Regions from separate parts of the Ligilactobacillus sp. JN-6 (Y).1 genome, predicted to be linked through region 1. Evidence: predicted binding sites of a transcription regulator. Region 1 holds the regulator's gene; the other holds the start of a gene.
What was found. Region 1 encodes NrdR, which represses ribonucleotide reductase genes. Its sites were predicted from a motif close to ACACNATATATNGTGT; they were not measured.

Region 1 (8,671 bases):
CCTGGAATGACTGTCGTGGCTGGAAATGCCTTTGGTGATGATCAGGTTGAGATCGCAGAAGCTAAAAAGATCGGACTTGAAGTATTGACCTACCCAGAAGTCGTAGAAATGCTCGTTACGGAAACAACAGGGGTCGCTGTTGCAGGCGCTCATGGAAAGACGAGTACTACCGGACTTTTGGCGCACGTTTTAAGTAGTGTAGCTCCGACCAGTTATTTGGTTGGAGATGGAACTGGTAAGGGGACTCCTGACGCACGTTTTTTTGTGTTTGAGGCGGATGAGTACCGGCGTCATTTTGTTGCTTATCACCCAGATTATACGATCATGACTAATATTGATTTTGATCATCCAGATTACTTTACCGGTATTGACGATGTCTGTGCCGCTTTTCAAACTTTGGCTGATCAGACAAACAAAGCGATCTTTGCTTGGGGTGGAGACGATAATCTTCGTGCTCTGAGATCTGAGCTGCCAATTTATTACTATGGGATCGAAGATGGTAATGATTTTCAGGCTAAAAACATTAAACGTTCAACTAGTGGATCTACCTTTGATGTTTATTTTAGAGGTGACTCTTTAGGAACATATGAGATCCACATGTTTGGGGAACATAATATTTTAAACAGTTTAGCTGTGATCGCAGTTTCATACATTGAGTCTATCGATCAGCAAGAAGTCCAAGAGCATTTGTTAACTTTTGCGGGTGTCAAACGTCGTTTCACTGAAAAAAAGGTGGAAGATATGATCATTATTGACGATTATGCTCATCATCCGCATGAGATCAAGGCTACGATCGATGCTGCGCGGCAACAATATCCAAACAAAGAGATCATTGCTGTTTTCCAGCCGCATACTTTCAGTAGGACGATCGCATTGATGGACGAGTTTGCGGAAACTTTGAATTTGGCAGATAAGGTTTATTTAACAGAAATTTTTAGTTCGATCCGTGAAACTAGCGGGGATGTTTCAGCTGCTGACCTAGGTGAAAAGATCACTAAGGGTGGAGAAATATTAAGCGTTGAAAATGTGTCACCGCTTTTGGACTACCATGATGGCGTGGTTGTCTTCATGGGTGCTGGTGATATCCAGAAATATGAAATTGCGTATGAGCAATTGTTAAGTGAGGTCAAGTTGCGTAAGAATTAATTGTGTCTTGCGTCGCTTTTCTGCAAAACTTTGCTTAAAGAACTATTAATACTTAAGGTTGCTTACTGAGGCAACCTTTTTACTAGCAACAAAATTGCTTGTGATTTATTGGTATGGTATAATATTTTCACTGAATTGATTAAACGATTTCAATTGTTGAAATAAATAAGAGAGGACGATCAGATGAATAATTCGAATCAAACGTATGCTGCTGGACAAGGTGGCCTAAATCGTTTCTTTACTAAAATGTATGGTTTTATGGCTGGGGCTGTTGCTTTTTCTGCATTGATCGCATATCTATGTGCGACTACTTATCAGACAGAAGTTCTAAATTTCTTTGGAACACATCGGTTTGCATTTTTCGCACTGTTCGCGGTTCAGTTGGTCATGGTATTTGGTGTATCGTTCAAGCCGGGACGTTCTTCGCTTTCTAGTGTGATCATGTTGTTTGCTTTTGCAGGGATCGAAGGGCTGTTTTTAAGTACTCTTTTGATGGTTTACGACATTTCGCATGTCACAATGGCCTTTGTTTCTGCAGCAACTGAGTTTGTTGTCTTAGCTATTTTTGGGGCAACGACCAAGAAAGATTTGTCTGGCCTTGGAAGACAGGCATTGGCAGCTTTGATCGCTTTAATAGTAGTTACTTTTGTTAACATTTTCCTACAAAGCCCAATGATTAGTTATATCTTTTCATTTGTTGGAGTTGTTATTTTTACGATCTTAACTGCCTGGGATTCACAGAACTTCAAGAATATGTACCTCCAGTTCGGTGATCAAGTGAATACAACTTCCTTGGCTGTGTCAGGGGCCTTACAATTATATCTTGACTTTATCAATATCTTTATCCAACTATTGACTATCTTTTCAGGTGGCAGTAGTCGGGATTGAGCATTAAAATTATAATTTCAGAGATACCTAGCACTCTTGCAGGTATCTTTTTTATTGCTTTTGGGTCGAGATTTGGAATTAAAGATGCCCCATCTAAATTGAAGATAGTCACTTTCGAAAAAAAGAAGATTTTTTGGTAGAATAGTCATAGTAAAATAATTTAGAGGAGAAAATAATGGCCGAACAAAAAAATACACTTTTATTAGTTGATGGTAATAGCGTAGCATTCCGTGCTTTCTTTGCGTTACAAAATGTAGGCAGTTTTACAAATCACGCGGGCCTACACACGAATGCTATTTATGTTTTTAAAAAGATCCTTGATAATATTTTGAAAAAGTATTCTCCTACTAACGTTTTGGTGGCATTCGACGCAGGTAAAACAACGTTTCGTACCAAAAAGTATTCTGATTACAAAGCTGGACGTGCCAGAACGCCAGGAGAACTGAGTGAGCAGTTGCCATATTTGAGGAAAATGCTGACGGCGTATGGGATCAAAGATTATGAACTCACTGATTATGAAGCCGACGATATTATTGGGACACTATCTCGTCAAGGAGAAGATCAAGGGTATCGCGTCGTTGTAGTTACTGGCGATCGCGATCTAACACAGCTGACGACCAATGAGACAACTGTGGCGGTCACACAGAAGGGGTTTAGTGAAGTTGAAGAGTATACCCCTGCGCATGTTAAAGAAAAATACGGTTTGGAGCCGAAGCAAATCATCGATATGAAAGGTTTAGCTGGGGATAATTCCGATAATTACCCGGGTGTCACTAAAGTTGGCGAAAAAACTGCTATTAAGTTATTAAAACAATATGACAGTGTCGAAGGTGTTTATTCACATATTATTGAAATGAAACAGTCTAAGATGAAAGAACATCTGATAGAAGATAAAGACACTGCATTGCTTTGTAAAGAGCTAGCAACCATCAAAACAGATGCTCCGTTAACGATCAAGTTGACTGATACCAAGCGGCAAGAAGTAGACGGATCAGACTTACATTCACTATATGAAGAGTTAGATTTTAAGAGCTTTTTAAAAGAAATGTCCGGTGAAGATCCTGATGAACAAAAGGCGTTTGACAAAATAACTGTGACATTATTAAACGAAGAAAGTTTGGATAAGGTCCCAGCAAAGGCTAAGGGGTCGCTGACTTTTTATTTGGAAATGGATGGTAAAAATTACCATAACGCACCATTCGTGGGTTTTGTTCTTAAAGTCGATGGTCAATATTTTGGTGCTAGAAATGTCGAATTATTGAAACAGACACCACTTAAACATTTATTAACTGATCCGGCGAATAAACTGGATGTTTTTGACAGTAAAAGAACTTTTGTTGGCCTGAATCGTCTAGGGTTAACAATGACTAACGTAGATTTTGATCTCTTGTTGGTTTCTTACTTGTTAAACAATACCGAAAATAGTGATGATCTGGGTGAGCTGGCTGATCTTCATGGTTTTGATCAAGTAAAAACTGATGAGCAATTTTATGGCAAAGGCGCTAAACGCAAGATCCCTAGTGATGACGAAGAGTTGTTTGCCCATTTAAGTCATAAAGTTTCTGCAATTGCTACTTTAAAAGAAAAATTATTCTCAGAATTGAAGGATAATAAGCAACAAGACCTATACGATGAAATAGAGTTGCCATTAGCAAAAGTTTTAGCAAAAATGGAGATCGCTGGGATCACAGTGGACACCAAACGTTTAGAACAGATGAAAAGCGAATTTATTGAACGTTTGTCTGAGCTGAAGCAAGAGATCTATAATGAAGCAGGTGAAGAATTTAATATTAATTCACCTAAGCAATTAGGACATATCTTGTTTGAAAAATTGGAATTGCCGGTTATTAAGAAAACCAAAACGGGCTATTCTACAGCTGTAAGTGTCTTAGAAAAGCTGCGTGGAATGTCACCGATCGTCGATAATATCTTGACCTACCGTCAAATTTCTAAATTGCAATCGACATATATTGAAGGATTACTGAAGGTAGTTTTCAAAGAAGACCAAAAGGTTCATACGCGTTATACTCAGACTTTGACTGCGACAGGACGTCTATCGTCTGTTGATCCTAACTTGCAAAATATCCCAGTTCGGTTAGAAGAAGGACGCAAAATCAGACAGGCTTTTGTTCCGAGTCGTCCTGGTTGGCAAATTTTCTCGGCTGATTATTCACAGATAGAGTTACGTGTCTTAGCTCATATTGCTGATGATGAGCATATGCAAGAGGCTTTTAAAGCTGACCGTGATATTCACGCCAACACCGCAATGCAGATCTTTGGACTTGACAGTGAAGATGAAGTCACGCCTAACATCAGACGCCAAGCCAAGGCCGTTAATTTTGGAATAGTGTATGGGATCAGTGATTATGGTTTGTCACAAAATATCGGTATCACACGCAAACAAGCTAAGAAATTCATCGACACTTATTTTGAGAAGTTCCCCGGTGTTAAAAAGTATATGGATGACATCGTGAAAAATGCACGTGAACAAGGCTACGTTCAAACGATCTTCCATCGCCGTCGTTATTTGCCCGATATCAACAATAAAAATTATAATGTTCGTTCGTTTGCGGAACGAACGGCGATGAATAGTCCGATCCAAGGAAGTGCCGCTGATATTATCAAAGTTGCCATGATCAACATGGATAAACAATTAGCTGAAAAAAAGATGAAAACTAAGATGCTGCTACAAGTTCATGATGAATTGATATTTGAAGTTCCTGACGAAGAGGTGGCTGACTTTGAAAAAGCGGTCAAAGGTGTGATGGATTCAGCTGTTGATCTAAACGTTCCGCTTAAAGTAGAATGTGCTCATGGCAAAACTTGGTTTAATGCAAAATAGAAAAGTACGTGATTTACCGACAGACAAAAGATTTTTGTTGGCTGGTAAGTTGAGTTGACCGTGAGCCCGAACGAAACTTTTTGTCCGGTCTCACGGCTTTTAAAATGGTAGTATATCAATAAGGAATATTTATTTTTCCTGAGATAAATAAAAGAGAGTAGTTGGTGGAAAAATGCCTGAATTACCAGAAGTTGAAACAGTAAGGCGCGGTTTAAGCGCGTTGGTCACGGATAAAAAGATCACTGGGATCGAGTTGATCTACCCAAAGATCATTCTAGGAGATCCACAAGAATTTATTGAAAAGTTGACTGGGCAAAGGTTTAAAAAAATAGATCGAAGGGGCAAGTACTTACTTTTTCGTTTTTCTGGGGACTTGACTATGGTTTCTCATTTAAGAATGGAAGGCAAATACGCGGTTAAAAAAAGTGACGTCCCACTTGATAAGCATACGCACATTGTGTTTGAACTCGATGATGGTACACAGCTAAGGTATAACGATGTGCGCAAATTTGGTCGTATGCAATTAGTTAAGACTGGTACAGAAGATGAGTTAAGTTCTTTGAAAAAATTAGGACCGGAACCACGCCCAGATACATTTTTAGTTGATGATTTTTATGGCAAACTACAAAAAAAGAAGAAAAGTATCAAAACAGCTTTGCTAGATCAAACTATTGTAGCTGGTTTAGGAAATATTTATGTTGATGAAGTTCTATGGATGACCAAGATCCATCCTGAGACTAAATGTTTTCAAATCACATTTGAACAGGCACAACAGTTGCATGATAATATTATGCTAGAGTTGGAGCGTGCGATCAAAGCTCGTGGCACGACAGTTTTTACTTTTGCTGGTGCAGATGCCGAGATCGGCTCTTTTCAGGATCAATTGCATGTTTACGGCAAGAAGGATGAACCTTGTTCTAGGTGTCAAACCCCTATCGAGAAGATCGTCGTTGGTCAACGGGGCACTCATTATTGTCCGCATTGTCAAAAGTTAGCTCCTGAGTAGATGTAACTTCTTGTAATATTTACTAGCAGTTTAGTCCTTCAGTGAGAGCAAAAAGGACCTTCTTAATTAGCAGTGTTGCGATAGGAAAAGTTTGTTTGCTGTATCTTTTATGATAAAATCGTTTTGAGTGATAAGCTAAACAAGGCAGTCTAGAAACGAATAATTTGAATTTAATTGAGGTGGAAATTATGATGTGTCCACATTGTCATCATAACAGTTCACGTGTCGTTGACAGTCGACCTGCAGATAATGGTCATGCCATCAGACGGCGACGGGAATGTGAAAATTGCGGCTACCGTTTTACCACTTTTGAACGAATCGAAGTTACTCCTCTTTTGGTGATTAAAAAAAATGGAAACAGAGAAGAGTTTGACCGTGATAAGATCTTAAGAGGTATCATGAGAGCTGCTGAGAAAAGACCCGTCGGGATGGACAAAATCACGAGCATCGTCGATGATGTAGAGAATAAAGTTCGTGCTTTAGGGGGAACAGAAGTCTCCACTCAGTTGATCGGCAAGTATGTTATGGATGAATTAGTTGATGTTGACGATATTGCATATATCCGATTCGCTAGCGTTTACCGTGAATTTAAGGATATGGGTGCTTTTGTCAATGAATTGAATGAATTGATGGGTCGTGGTCAAGAAGACGAACATGGCCCAGAGGATAAGGATCATACAGATCAATAATTAAGTAAGAGGGAAAGATATGGCTACCGAAAATTTGAAAAATATTTCCCCAAAAGATGGTTTTGTCGTGGTACAAAGAAGTTGTCCGAGTGATGAAGACCTTAATGTTCTTCTTGACTTATATGTGCCGATCATGGGATCTAATGCATACGGAACTTATTTACTTTTTAGCCGTTATGGTAAGGTCCGTCCCGACCTGGTCAAAAGATCGATGAATAAAGAGCTATTGGTAGGATTGTCTTTTGGAATGAGAGATTTTTTGGAGGCGCGTGAGAAATTAGAGGCCCTAGGTTTGTTAAGGACCTTTGAAAAAAATGATCGCTTAGGTAAACTATCTCTGTATTTCATTTTGCGTCCGTTGGTAGGCGCTAACTTTTTCAACGACGACCTGCTTAGTACGTTGTTATTGGAGACCGTTGGACAAGGGGCATATCGGAAGCTGCAAGAGAAGTACTGTCCACCTGAATTTAACGTAGAGGGCGGTCAGGAAGTCACTAAGTCATTCTTGGACGTTTTCCCTGTCCGTCAGAGCACTTTGATGGAAAAAGCAGCCTCTAAAAAAGTGCAGCCTCTTGAAAAGCAACACCAGCAATTGATCGATCAAAATGAAACGGGCTTGGATCTCAAATTTTTTAAACAGTTGTTGGAAAGATCTTTCGTCCCTCAAGAAGAGGCCTTTAAAAACATGGACGCAATTCAGACGATCCATCTTTTGTATGGTCTAGATGAGATGCAACTAGTTCGTTTGTTGGAAGAAGCGATCGATATTAACAGCAATAAGTTGAATGTTGGTTATTTTAAAATGCTGGCGCATAATTCGTTTGATAACCAATTGAAAAAAACAAATGCTGCTAAAACTGACGATTTAACCGTTGAGGAGAATACTAGTAGTGGTAATTCTGAGTCTGCAGACTCAGAATTGATAGAATTTTGCAAATCTATGGCTCCGATGGAGTTTTTAAAAACTATCAAAAATGAGACTGGCGCATTGTTAACAAGTTCCGAAAAGTATATGGTTTCGAATGTAGTTCAACAGCGGATATTACCTAATGAGGTGATCAACGTGTTGATCCATTATATTTTAAGTGATCGAGGAAATGCCAGCATGCATCAAGGGTACTTTGAGACGACTGCGGCTACTTGGTCCAAGAATGGTGTGAAGACAGCGCAACAAGCCATGGCTGAAGCGCGTAAAGTCGTACAAGAGGGTGCGAAGAAGCATCAAAATAAAGGGAACTATCGCCGCAGTCGTCCGGTCGTTCAAAAAGAACAGTTGCCTGAGTGGGCCCAAAATGGCTACAAGCAACCTGAGAGTACAAAAGACCAAACCGACAAAAAAGCTGATCTTCAAGCGGAGATCAAACGACGTTTGGAAGAGATCAAAAATGATAATAAATGAAGTTTAATAGAAATGAGGTGAGAGTATGGAAAGTCTTAGTCAGATACTAGCAGAACAGTTGAAGGATAATAAATGGGGCCCTCGTTATCAGAAATTGATCACGGCAGTACAAAAAGATCCTGATGTAGTAGATTTTTTGAAGCAGCATCAAGGTGAGCTTACTAGAGATGAGATCATTAGAAGTGCCAGTAAATTGTACGAGTTCGTTAACTTTAAAAATCAATTAGCGGCTGGTGAAAAAACTTTTATGCCTGGGTATTATCCATCCTTGATATTAAGTGATCATCATATCGAGGTCACCTATACTCCTACCAAAGAATTCTTAGCTAGGCAAAGGCAAAAAGAAATTAAGCAGCGGGTCAAGGTCATCAGTTTGCCTAAATCGATCCGAGACGCTGAACTATCTGATTATTACCCTGAGGGAAGAGAAGAGATTTTCGATGCTGCATTACGTTTCTTTCAAGAATTTCTTCAAGCACCACATGAATTTCATAAAGGGATGTACTTGGAGGGAAGTTTTGGTGTTGGTAAGACATATTTGTTAGCTGCGTTAGCGAACGGGCTTGCTGAAAATGGCTATAGTACGACACTTGTTCATTTTCCTTCTTTTGCTGTAAAAATGAAAAGTTCGATCAGTAGTAATTCGACCGGCGATTTGATCGATTCCGTCAAGAAGGCGCCAATTTTAATGTTGGACGATA
Region 2 (8,671 bases), 170 kb from region 1:
TTTTTCTCTGATTTTTGAAAAAAATTCATTTAATATTTGTTTACATTCAGTTTTGCATAGCCCCTTATCTACTTTGACCTGGTGATTAAAACGCGGCTCAGTTAGCAAATTCATCAATGTTCCTGCACAGCCCGCTTTAAGATCGGCACAGCCATAATACACTGCTTTTATCCTAGAATTAACTATCGCTCCCGCACACATTGGACATGGTTCTAGTGTGACAAATAAAGTCGCATCTTGTAAACGCCATTCATGTTTAAGTTGGCTGGCTTGACTGAGAGCAAAGATCTCTGCGTGCGCTGTAGGATCATGGCTTGATTCACGTAAATTATGACCACGACCAATGACTTTTCCAGCTTCTACCACTACACATCCTATTGGCACTTCATGCAAGCTAGCAGCTTCTTTTGCTTCTGCTAAAGCCTGGCCCATAAAAAAAATCAGTTGCTGTTGCGAATATTCTGTCATACTAATTTTTCACACTTCTTAAAATAAAATAGCCCTTGCGTTTTAAAACTACTTCACAATTACCAAAGACTTCTTCCATCTTGGTCTGGGCAGATGGTGCCCCTTGCTTTTTTGAATGACTGCAAACAAGACTCCAGCAGTCATCAAGTGCTGTTTTGCTTCGCTCAGGATAGAATGGACCACCATTTTACCTGCACGGATCGGCGGATTGGTGATCACAGCTGCATACTGAGTCTCTGTAACGTTAGAATAAACATCTGAACTGAAAACATGAACATTATCGATTTGATTCAAAGAAGCATTTTTCTTGCTAGCTCGAGTGCCCTTTCATTGATATCTGCCATATCTATCTGCCTTTCAGGATAACGATACGCAAGAGCCAAACCGAGCGGCCCATAACCACAGCCAACGTCTATTATTTTCCCTGCGGGGATCTCAGTATTTTCGATCGCGTCTAACAAAGTTCTTGAACCAAAATCAACGGTATTCTTAGAAAAAACACCACTGTCAGTATCAAAAAGAAATTCATGTCCATATAGTGAAAAGTTCCATGATTTTTGCGCATGTTTAGCACTGGGGTTCTTTGTATAATAGTGATCTGACAAATTTTCTCCTCTTTCTCTCGCTTGAAATTCATTAAATTTTACTGTTCTTTGGAAACCTACCTCTTAATCTTAAATGAAGTTTACAAGACTATCAATCAATTTATATGACTGTCGAAAAATTTTTCTAAACTAAATTTTTAAAATTATTTAATACTGCCATAACACCATATATCGGTCGATTTTGCAAAACTTTATACTATATCTGGTGTTTTTTGCTTGAATTCGCCAAATATTGTTGTATACTTAATCAAGTAGATCAATCTAGGAGGACAATAAGATGAGCTTAGAACTTTATACTAAAAACAACTGCATTCAGTGCAAAATGACAAAAAAATTCCTAAATGAGCATAATATTAATTTCGCAGAAAAAAACATTACCGAAACTCCAGAATACATTGACTATTTAAAAAGCAAGGGATTTCGTAGTGTTCCGGTTTTAGAAGATAACGACCAACCGATCATCAATGGTTTTAGACCAGACTTGTTGAAAAAGTTGATCGCGCAATGAAAATAGTTTATTTTAGCGTAACTGGACAAACAAAAAGATTTGTCAAGAAGCTTTCATTAAACGACACATACGAGATCGATCCGATCGATCCTGAAATTGAAGTTGGTGAACCCTTTGTCTTAGTCGTACCCACATACGAGAAAGACATTACTGAGCCGGTCACCGACTTTTTATATTACGGTAGTAATCAAGAACAACTGAAAGGTGTCGCTGGGACCGGTAACCGTAATTTTGCTGAATTATTTGTCTTTACGGCAAAAGACATCTCTACTGAGTTCCAAGTCCCACTACTATGTAGCTTCGAGTTTAACGGCACGACAAAAGATGTTGCGAATTTTGAGAAAGCGGTGAAAGAAATTGAGTCTTAAACAATTAGATGGCAATAATGTTAGTTATTATGAACTAAATAATGAGGTGAATATTCCTTTAGATGGTAAGATCCAGCTAGATAAAGATAAGGAAGCCTTAACTGCATTTTTAGAAGAAAACGTAACTCCTAACATGGTAAAATTCAATTCATTACAGGAGAAATTTAAGTATTTGGTAGATAATGACTACTTGGAAGAGAAATTCCTATCCAAATACACAATGTCTTTCATAGAAAAATTATATCGTCAACTACAAGACACAAATTTCCAATTTAAAACATTTATGGCTGCTTACAAATTTTATGCCCAATACGCTTTAAGAACTAATGATAATGATTCATATTTGGAAAGTTACATAGACCGTGTAGCTATTAATGCGTTGTACTTTGCCGACGGAGATGAAGAGCTCGCACTTGATCTAGCAGATGAAATGATCCATCAACGTTATCAGCCAGCTACTCCTAGTTTTTTGAATGCGGGACGCAAGCGTCGTGGAGAGCTGGTCTCTTGTTTCTTACTGCAGTTTACCGATGATATGAACTCCATCGGTCGTGGCATCAACTCAGCTTTACAATTATCACGGATCGGTGGCGGTGTTGGGATCACGCTCAGCAACCTCCGTGGTGCTGGTGCCCCGATCAAGGGGATCGAAGGAGCAGCCTCCGGTGTTGTCCCTGTCATGAAATTACTAGAAGATAGCTTTTCTTATTCAAACCAACTTGGACAACGCCAAGGCGCTGGTGTCGTATACTTGAATGTTTTTCACCCGGACATTGTTTCTTTTCTTTCAGCTAAAAAAGAAAATGCAGATGAAAAAATTAGGGTCAAAACACTTTCATTAGGTGTGATCGTACCCGATAAGTTTTATGAATTGAGCAAAAATAATGAAGACATGTATCTTTTTGACCCTTGGGGCGTTGAACGTGCTTATCACGAGCCATTTTCTTACGTAGACATTACCAAAGAGTACGACAATATGGTTGCCAATACTGATATCCCGAAGAAAAAGATCAAAGCTCGTGAACTCGAAGAAGAAATCTCCAAATTGCAACAAGAATCCGGTTATCCATACATTATTAACATTGATACTGCTAATAAAGCTAATCCGATCGATGGCAAGATCATCATGAGTAACCTTTGTTCAGAGATCATGCAAGTGCAAAAACCGTCAGACATCAATAACAGACAAGAGTATGATCAACTAGGAAACGACATTAGCTGTAATCTGGGCTCAACAAATATTGCTAATCTGATGGAGTCACCAGACTTTGGTAGATCAGTCGAAGCAATGACTCGTGCACTAACATTTGTAACGGACCATTCAGCGATAGACGTTGTTCCATCGATCCAGCATGGCAATGAACAAGCTCACACTATCGGTCTAGGCGCTATGGGATTACACGGCTATCTTGCAAAAAATCATATTGAATATGGATCTAAGGAAGCCATTGATTTTACAAGTGTTTACTTCATGTTATTAAATTACTGGACATTGACTGCTTCAAACGAGATAGCTAAAGAACGGCAAGAAACCTTCGTCGGCTTCTCTAAAAGTAAATACGCAGACGGTTCGTATTTTGATCAATATTTAGAAAAAGATTTTGGCCCAGAAACAAAGAAGGTCCAAGAACTTTTCCAAGATATTTTTGTTCCTGGCCCTGCAGATTGGAAAAAACTCAAAGAAGCAGTCCAAAAAGATGGTCTCTATCATCAAAACAGAATGGCCGTGGCGCCAACAGGTTCGATCTCCTATGTTAATGATACGACTGCTTCATTGCAGCCGGTCATTAACCGGATCGAAGAACGGCAAGAAAAAAAGATCGGTAAGATCTACTACCCTGCCCCATATCTTTCTAACGACACGATCAAGTACTATACATCTGCTTACGATATGGACATGCGCAAAGTAATAGACACTTACGCGGCAGCACAAACTCATGTGGATCAAAGTTTAAGTATGACTCTTTTTGTTCGTTCAACTTTACCAAAAGGAATGTACGAATGGAAAGACGCTGAATCAGAAAAATTAACTACACGTGACCTTTCTATTTTAAGGAACTATGCTCATGCTAAAGGCATCAAGTCTATTTATTACATTCGGACTTTTACAGATGACAACGGCGTTGTTGGGGCAAATGAATGTGAAAGTTGCTCAATTTAACTTACCTTTAGCAGTCAGTAACTAGTAACTGATAGAAAAGAGGATACTAAAGCAAAAATATTTTAATTTTTGCTTTGGTGCCCCTTCATTTTAAGGAGTAATCACAATGGATAATAAAAATTACACAGCCATCAATTGGAATGTGCTGGAGGATCAAATCGACAAAGCAACTTGGGAAAAACTGACCGAACAATTTTGGCTAGATACCCGGATCCCCTTGTCAAATGACTTGAGCGATTGGCGTTCACTATCAGAAAATGACAAAGATGTTGTTGACAAAGTTTTTGGTGGCTTGACTTTACTTGATACTTTACAATCTCAAGACGGGATGGCTTCTTTAAAGAAAGATATCCGTACTCAACAAGAAGAAGCGGTATTGAATAATATTGAATTCATGGAATCAGTACACGCAAAAAGCTATTCTTCGATTTTTTCGACCTTAAACACACCTAAGGAGATCGACGATATTTTTGAATGGACAAATAATAATGAATTTTTGCAATACAAAGCGCAAAAAATAAACGATATTTATCAGAACAGCGCTCCCTTGCAAAAAAAGGTGGCTTCTGTCTTTCTAGAAACCTTTTTGTTTTATTCAGGTTTTTACACTCCTTTGTACTGGCTGGGTCATAATAAGCTGCCTAATGTTGGTGAGATCATTAAGTTGATCTTACGAGACGAATCAGTGCACGGTACTTATATCGGTTATAAATTTCAACTTGGTTTTAACGAGCTGACAGATGAAGAACAAGAGAACATGACCGGCTGGATGTACGATCTGCTCTATGATTTATATGAAAACGAAGAAAAATACACCCATCTTTTATATGATAAAGTTAGCTGGACAGAAGATGTCTTGACCTTCCTGCGTTATAATGCCAACAAGGCCTTGATGAATCTTGGAATGGACCCTCTTTTTCCAGATACAGCAGAAGACGTCAATCCTGTCGTTATGAATGGTATCTCTACTTCAACTTCTAATCATGACTTCTTTTCTCAAGTTGGCAATGGTTATTTGTTGGGAAATGTGGAAGCTATGAAAGATAGCGACTATGATTTTAAATTTTAACATTATTACTCACAAAAGCAGCCCGTTTTGTTAATAAACGGACTGCTTTTTGCTAGTTTAATTCAAAATAAAAGCCCAGCTAAGTTATTCAAATAAACTTAACTGAGCTAGCCAAACATGCTCACTTTGCTAAATAAAATTCAAAACGCTCACCGACATACTGCGTACGAACATATTCAAACGGCCGACCGTCCTTTAAACTAGTTGTTTGACGTAAACGTAAAATGGCTGCGCCTCTTTTAATTTCTAGGTAATCAGCGATACGTTCGGGCGCAAGCGTCGCCGAAACAGTCTGTTCAGCATGACCAATAGTTAGCCCGTTTTCCTCTAACGTCCTATACAGTGAAGCAGAAATTTGAGACCGATCATAATCCTTTACAAGATCATAAGGTAAAGTCGCCACTTCAAAACAAATCGGCAACTTATCAGCATACCTGATCCGTTCCATTCGTAATACTTTTTCTCCCTCTGATAGATCCAATCTCTCACTTTCAGAGATCGAAGGAGTAGTCACAAGGTACGAGATAGTCTTACTGGCCGCCTTTTTACCTTGAGATTCAATTATCTCTGTAAAACTAGTAACACCAGAAGACATTCTTTCTTGGACCTTTTGACGTGCCACAAACGTTCCGGAACCAACGTGACGCTCTAAGATCCCCTCATCGACTAGTGTTTGAACAGCTTGACGTAAAGTCATACGACTGACACCAAACTGAACTGCTAGCTCCCTTTCTGCAGGGATCCGATCCCCTATTTTCCACTTGCCAGATTGGATGGTCTGTTTAATTTTGTTATGAATCTGTATATATATTGGCGAACCCACTTGGCAACCCTACTCCCTATCGTATTTTATCTCTCAACGAAATTGTCTACTTTTTAAAAAGACGCCCAAAACTATAAGTCCTCTGTAAATGTAAGTCTTTATCAAAAACATTTAGGTCTGCATCTTTTCCGACCTGTAAACCGCCCTTAGAGTCCAAATGAAACTCTTTTGCTTGGTTAACAGAAGTCATCTTGACCGCTTTTTCAATGCCACAACCTGTAAACTTCATAATATTCACAAAAGCATCTTCATATTCCAAAACTGAACCAGCTAAATTACCGGCTTCTAAACGAGCCTGTTTGTCTTTAACGATCACCTTTTGGCCACCGAGTTCAGAAATACCTTCCGGCATACCTTTTGCTCTCATCGAATCAGTAACTAATTCTAGTTTATCTGGTCCTTTCAATTCATAAGCCAATTTGATCATATCCGGAACAACGTGGAAACCGTCGGCAATGATCTCACAATAAATATTATTTTCCAGCAAAGCGTGCCCAGTGACTCCTGGCTCACGATGTTTAAATTCTCTTTGAGCATTGTACAAATGAGTAACATGGCTAGCTTTAGAAGCTTTCATTTGAGCTCTTGTAGCATTACTGTGCCCTGCAGAAGGAACAATACCATGAGCTAAACAATAATCCTCAAATTCAGCCGTTCCCTCATGTTCAGGTGCATAGGTGATCATCTTAATATTACCACCGGCAAGCTCGTTCCAGTGTGCCAATAGTTTAGCATCAGGGTCTTTAATATATTCTGGTGGCTGTGCGCCCTTAAAATCCATAGCAACAAATGGCCCTTCAAGATGCGCCCCTAAAATAACCGGATTTTCTTGCATAGCTTTATTGATCGCGATCATCGATTTATCAATGTTCTCGTTTGACTGGGTCATTGTTGTCGCAAAATAACCTGTAATACCCTCATATATCATGTCTGTGACCATTTCGTTGAGCTGATCAGCATTCCCATCCATAGCATCAAAACTATAACCGCCGTGACTATGCACATCAATAAATCCCGGAACAACGACCTGGCCTTCAAGGTCAACGACTTCACTATCACCAGCTTGAGGAATAAATTCAGACATCGGTCCAACGTTTTCAATTCTATTGGAAAAACGTAGATACCCATCACTAATTTTTTCTTCACCTGTATATATTAATACATGCTTAAGTACTTTACTCATTTTTACACCTCATTCGGATTCGATATCTCTATCATAATCGGTATATACCAAAAAAACAAGCCTTCCTGAACAGCCAATTAATTTTGGACCCTATTCCTGGTCTTTAGCAATAGTTGCATCGATCCCCTCAACTACCGTTTTCGTAAAGCCAGCCTCTTCCATCGCAAGCAAGCCGGCAATCGTTGTCCCACTTGGAGAGCAAACATCATCCATCAGACTCCGAGGAGTTTTTTTACTTTGTAAGACATTAGCCGCACTTCCCAAAACCGCCTGTGCAGCAATTTTAACTGCAGTGTTCTTAGCCAATCCGTGTTTGACCCCAGCATTGGCCATTGAATCAATATAATAATAAACAAAGGCTGGTGAACTGCCTGCCAAAGCAACAAAGCTGCTAAAATCTTGTTCACCCAAGAAAATAGTTTGCCCTAAACCGTTTAACAGTGACCGTGCTTCTTCAAGGTCATTGGAACTCAAAGAATCGTTGCCGACCAAAGCAGTGATCCCTTGATCGATCGCAACGTTAACATTTGGCATAATACGCAGTATCTCCACACTCTTGTCTCCAACGTATTGCTCCAAGTCTGCTAAGCTAACACCGCTTAACATTGAGATCAGGACTGGTTTTTTCTCTAAAACAGTATCTTTTATCTCTTGTAATATCTTCCCTGCTGCCAAAGGCTTGACCGCCAGAAAAACAAAATCAGCTTGCAAAGCAACCTCTCTATTATCAGCGCAAGCTACCAAGCCTTTTTGTTGAGCGTATTGTTCATAATTGGCAGGGTGCGCACTATGGACAAAAATATCACTAGCTTGGACCTTGCCTGCCTCTAAGATTCCTTCAATAATTGCTTTAGCCATATTTCCAACACCAATAAAGCCTATTTTCATATATTTGAACTCCTAACATTTTATTTTCTATGATTAGATTATAACAAAAGTACGAAAGTTTAAAACTTGAATTGTCAAATTAAGTGCAACACTATTTGCCACTCGAAATTATTATTCCACCGGTTTTAGGACCCTCGGCATCATTTTAAGTATAATAATAGACATCAAGATCATGATCGTGACGACGATCTTGGTGTTTATTGCTTTAAGCTGTTTGACAACAGTCCATAAAAAAGCTCCCAATCTTCATCTTGCGAAAAATTGAGAGCCACTGTTTATAAAAGTTGGGATAGCTGGATTCGAACCAGCGAATCACGGGATCAAAACCCGATGCCTTACCGCTTGGCTATACCCCAATAATGGTGGAAGGGAGTGGATTCGAACCACCGAACCCGAAGGAGCGGATTTACAGTCCGCCGCGTTTAGCCAGACTTCGCTACCCTTCCAAAAAGACGTCTTTAACATCCGACCTATTTATGATAACCTCTTTGGCAAAAAATTGCAACAATTATTTTGCCCAAAATATAAAAAAATATAAATCCAAAAAAGTGCACCGCCATATAATTACATCCGATCTCTGATATGATCAATTATTCTG

Region 2: nrdH (glutaredoxin-like protein NrdH) is a predicted target of NrdR. The motif match lies at 1,267-1,282, and genes of this name have one in related genera.

The regions. Positions count from the first base shown of each region.
Region 1 is NZ_CM176599.1:1,914,735-1,923,405, forward strand. Features, by position in the region: gene murC (UDP-N-acetylmuramate--L-alanine ligase) at 1-1,146, shown strand, start outside; gene AC3XNE_RS08955 (Bax inhibitor-1/YccA family protein) at 1,330-2,034, shown strand; gene polA (DNA polymerase I) at 2,210-4,876, shown strand; gene mutM (DNA-formamidopyrimidine glycosylase) at 5,049-5,882, shown strand; gene nrdR (transcriptional regulator NrdR) at 6,071-6,571, shown strand; gene AC3XNE_RS08975 (replication initiation and membrane attachment family protein) at 6,591-7,970, shown strand; gene dnaI (primosomal protein DnaI) at 7,996-8,671, shown strand, end outside.
Region 2 is NZ_CM176599.1:1,741,568-1,750,238, reverse strand. Features, by position in the region: gene tadA (tRNA adenosine(34) deaminase TadA) at 1-468, opposite strand, end outside; partial or broken gene AC3XNE_RS08045 (class I SAM-dependent methyltransferase) at 470-1,073, opposite strand; gene nrdH (glutaredoxin-like protein NrdH) at 1,351-1,581, shown strand; gene nrdI (class Ib ribonucleoside-diphosphate reductase assembly flavoprotein NrdI) at 1,578-1,949, shown strand; gene nrdE (class 1b ribonucleoside-diphosphate reductase subunit alpha) at 1,939-4,110, shown strand; gene nrdF (class 1b ribonucleoside-diphosphate reductase subunit beta) at 4,217-5,179, shown strand; gene AC3XNE_RS08020 (GntR family transcriptional regulator) at 5,301-6,002, opposite strand; gene nagA (N-acetylglucosamine-6-phosphate deacetylase) at 6,049-7,185, opposite strand; gene proC (pyrroline-5-carboxylate reductase) at 7,276-8,073, opposite strand; tRNA gene AC3XNE_RS08005 (tRNA-Gln) at 8,358-8,429, opposite strand; tRNA gene AC3XNE_RS08000 (tRNA-Tyr) at 8,434-8,519, opposite strand.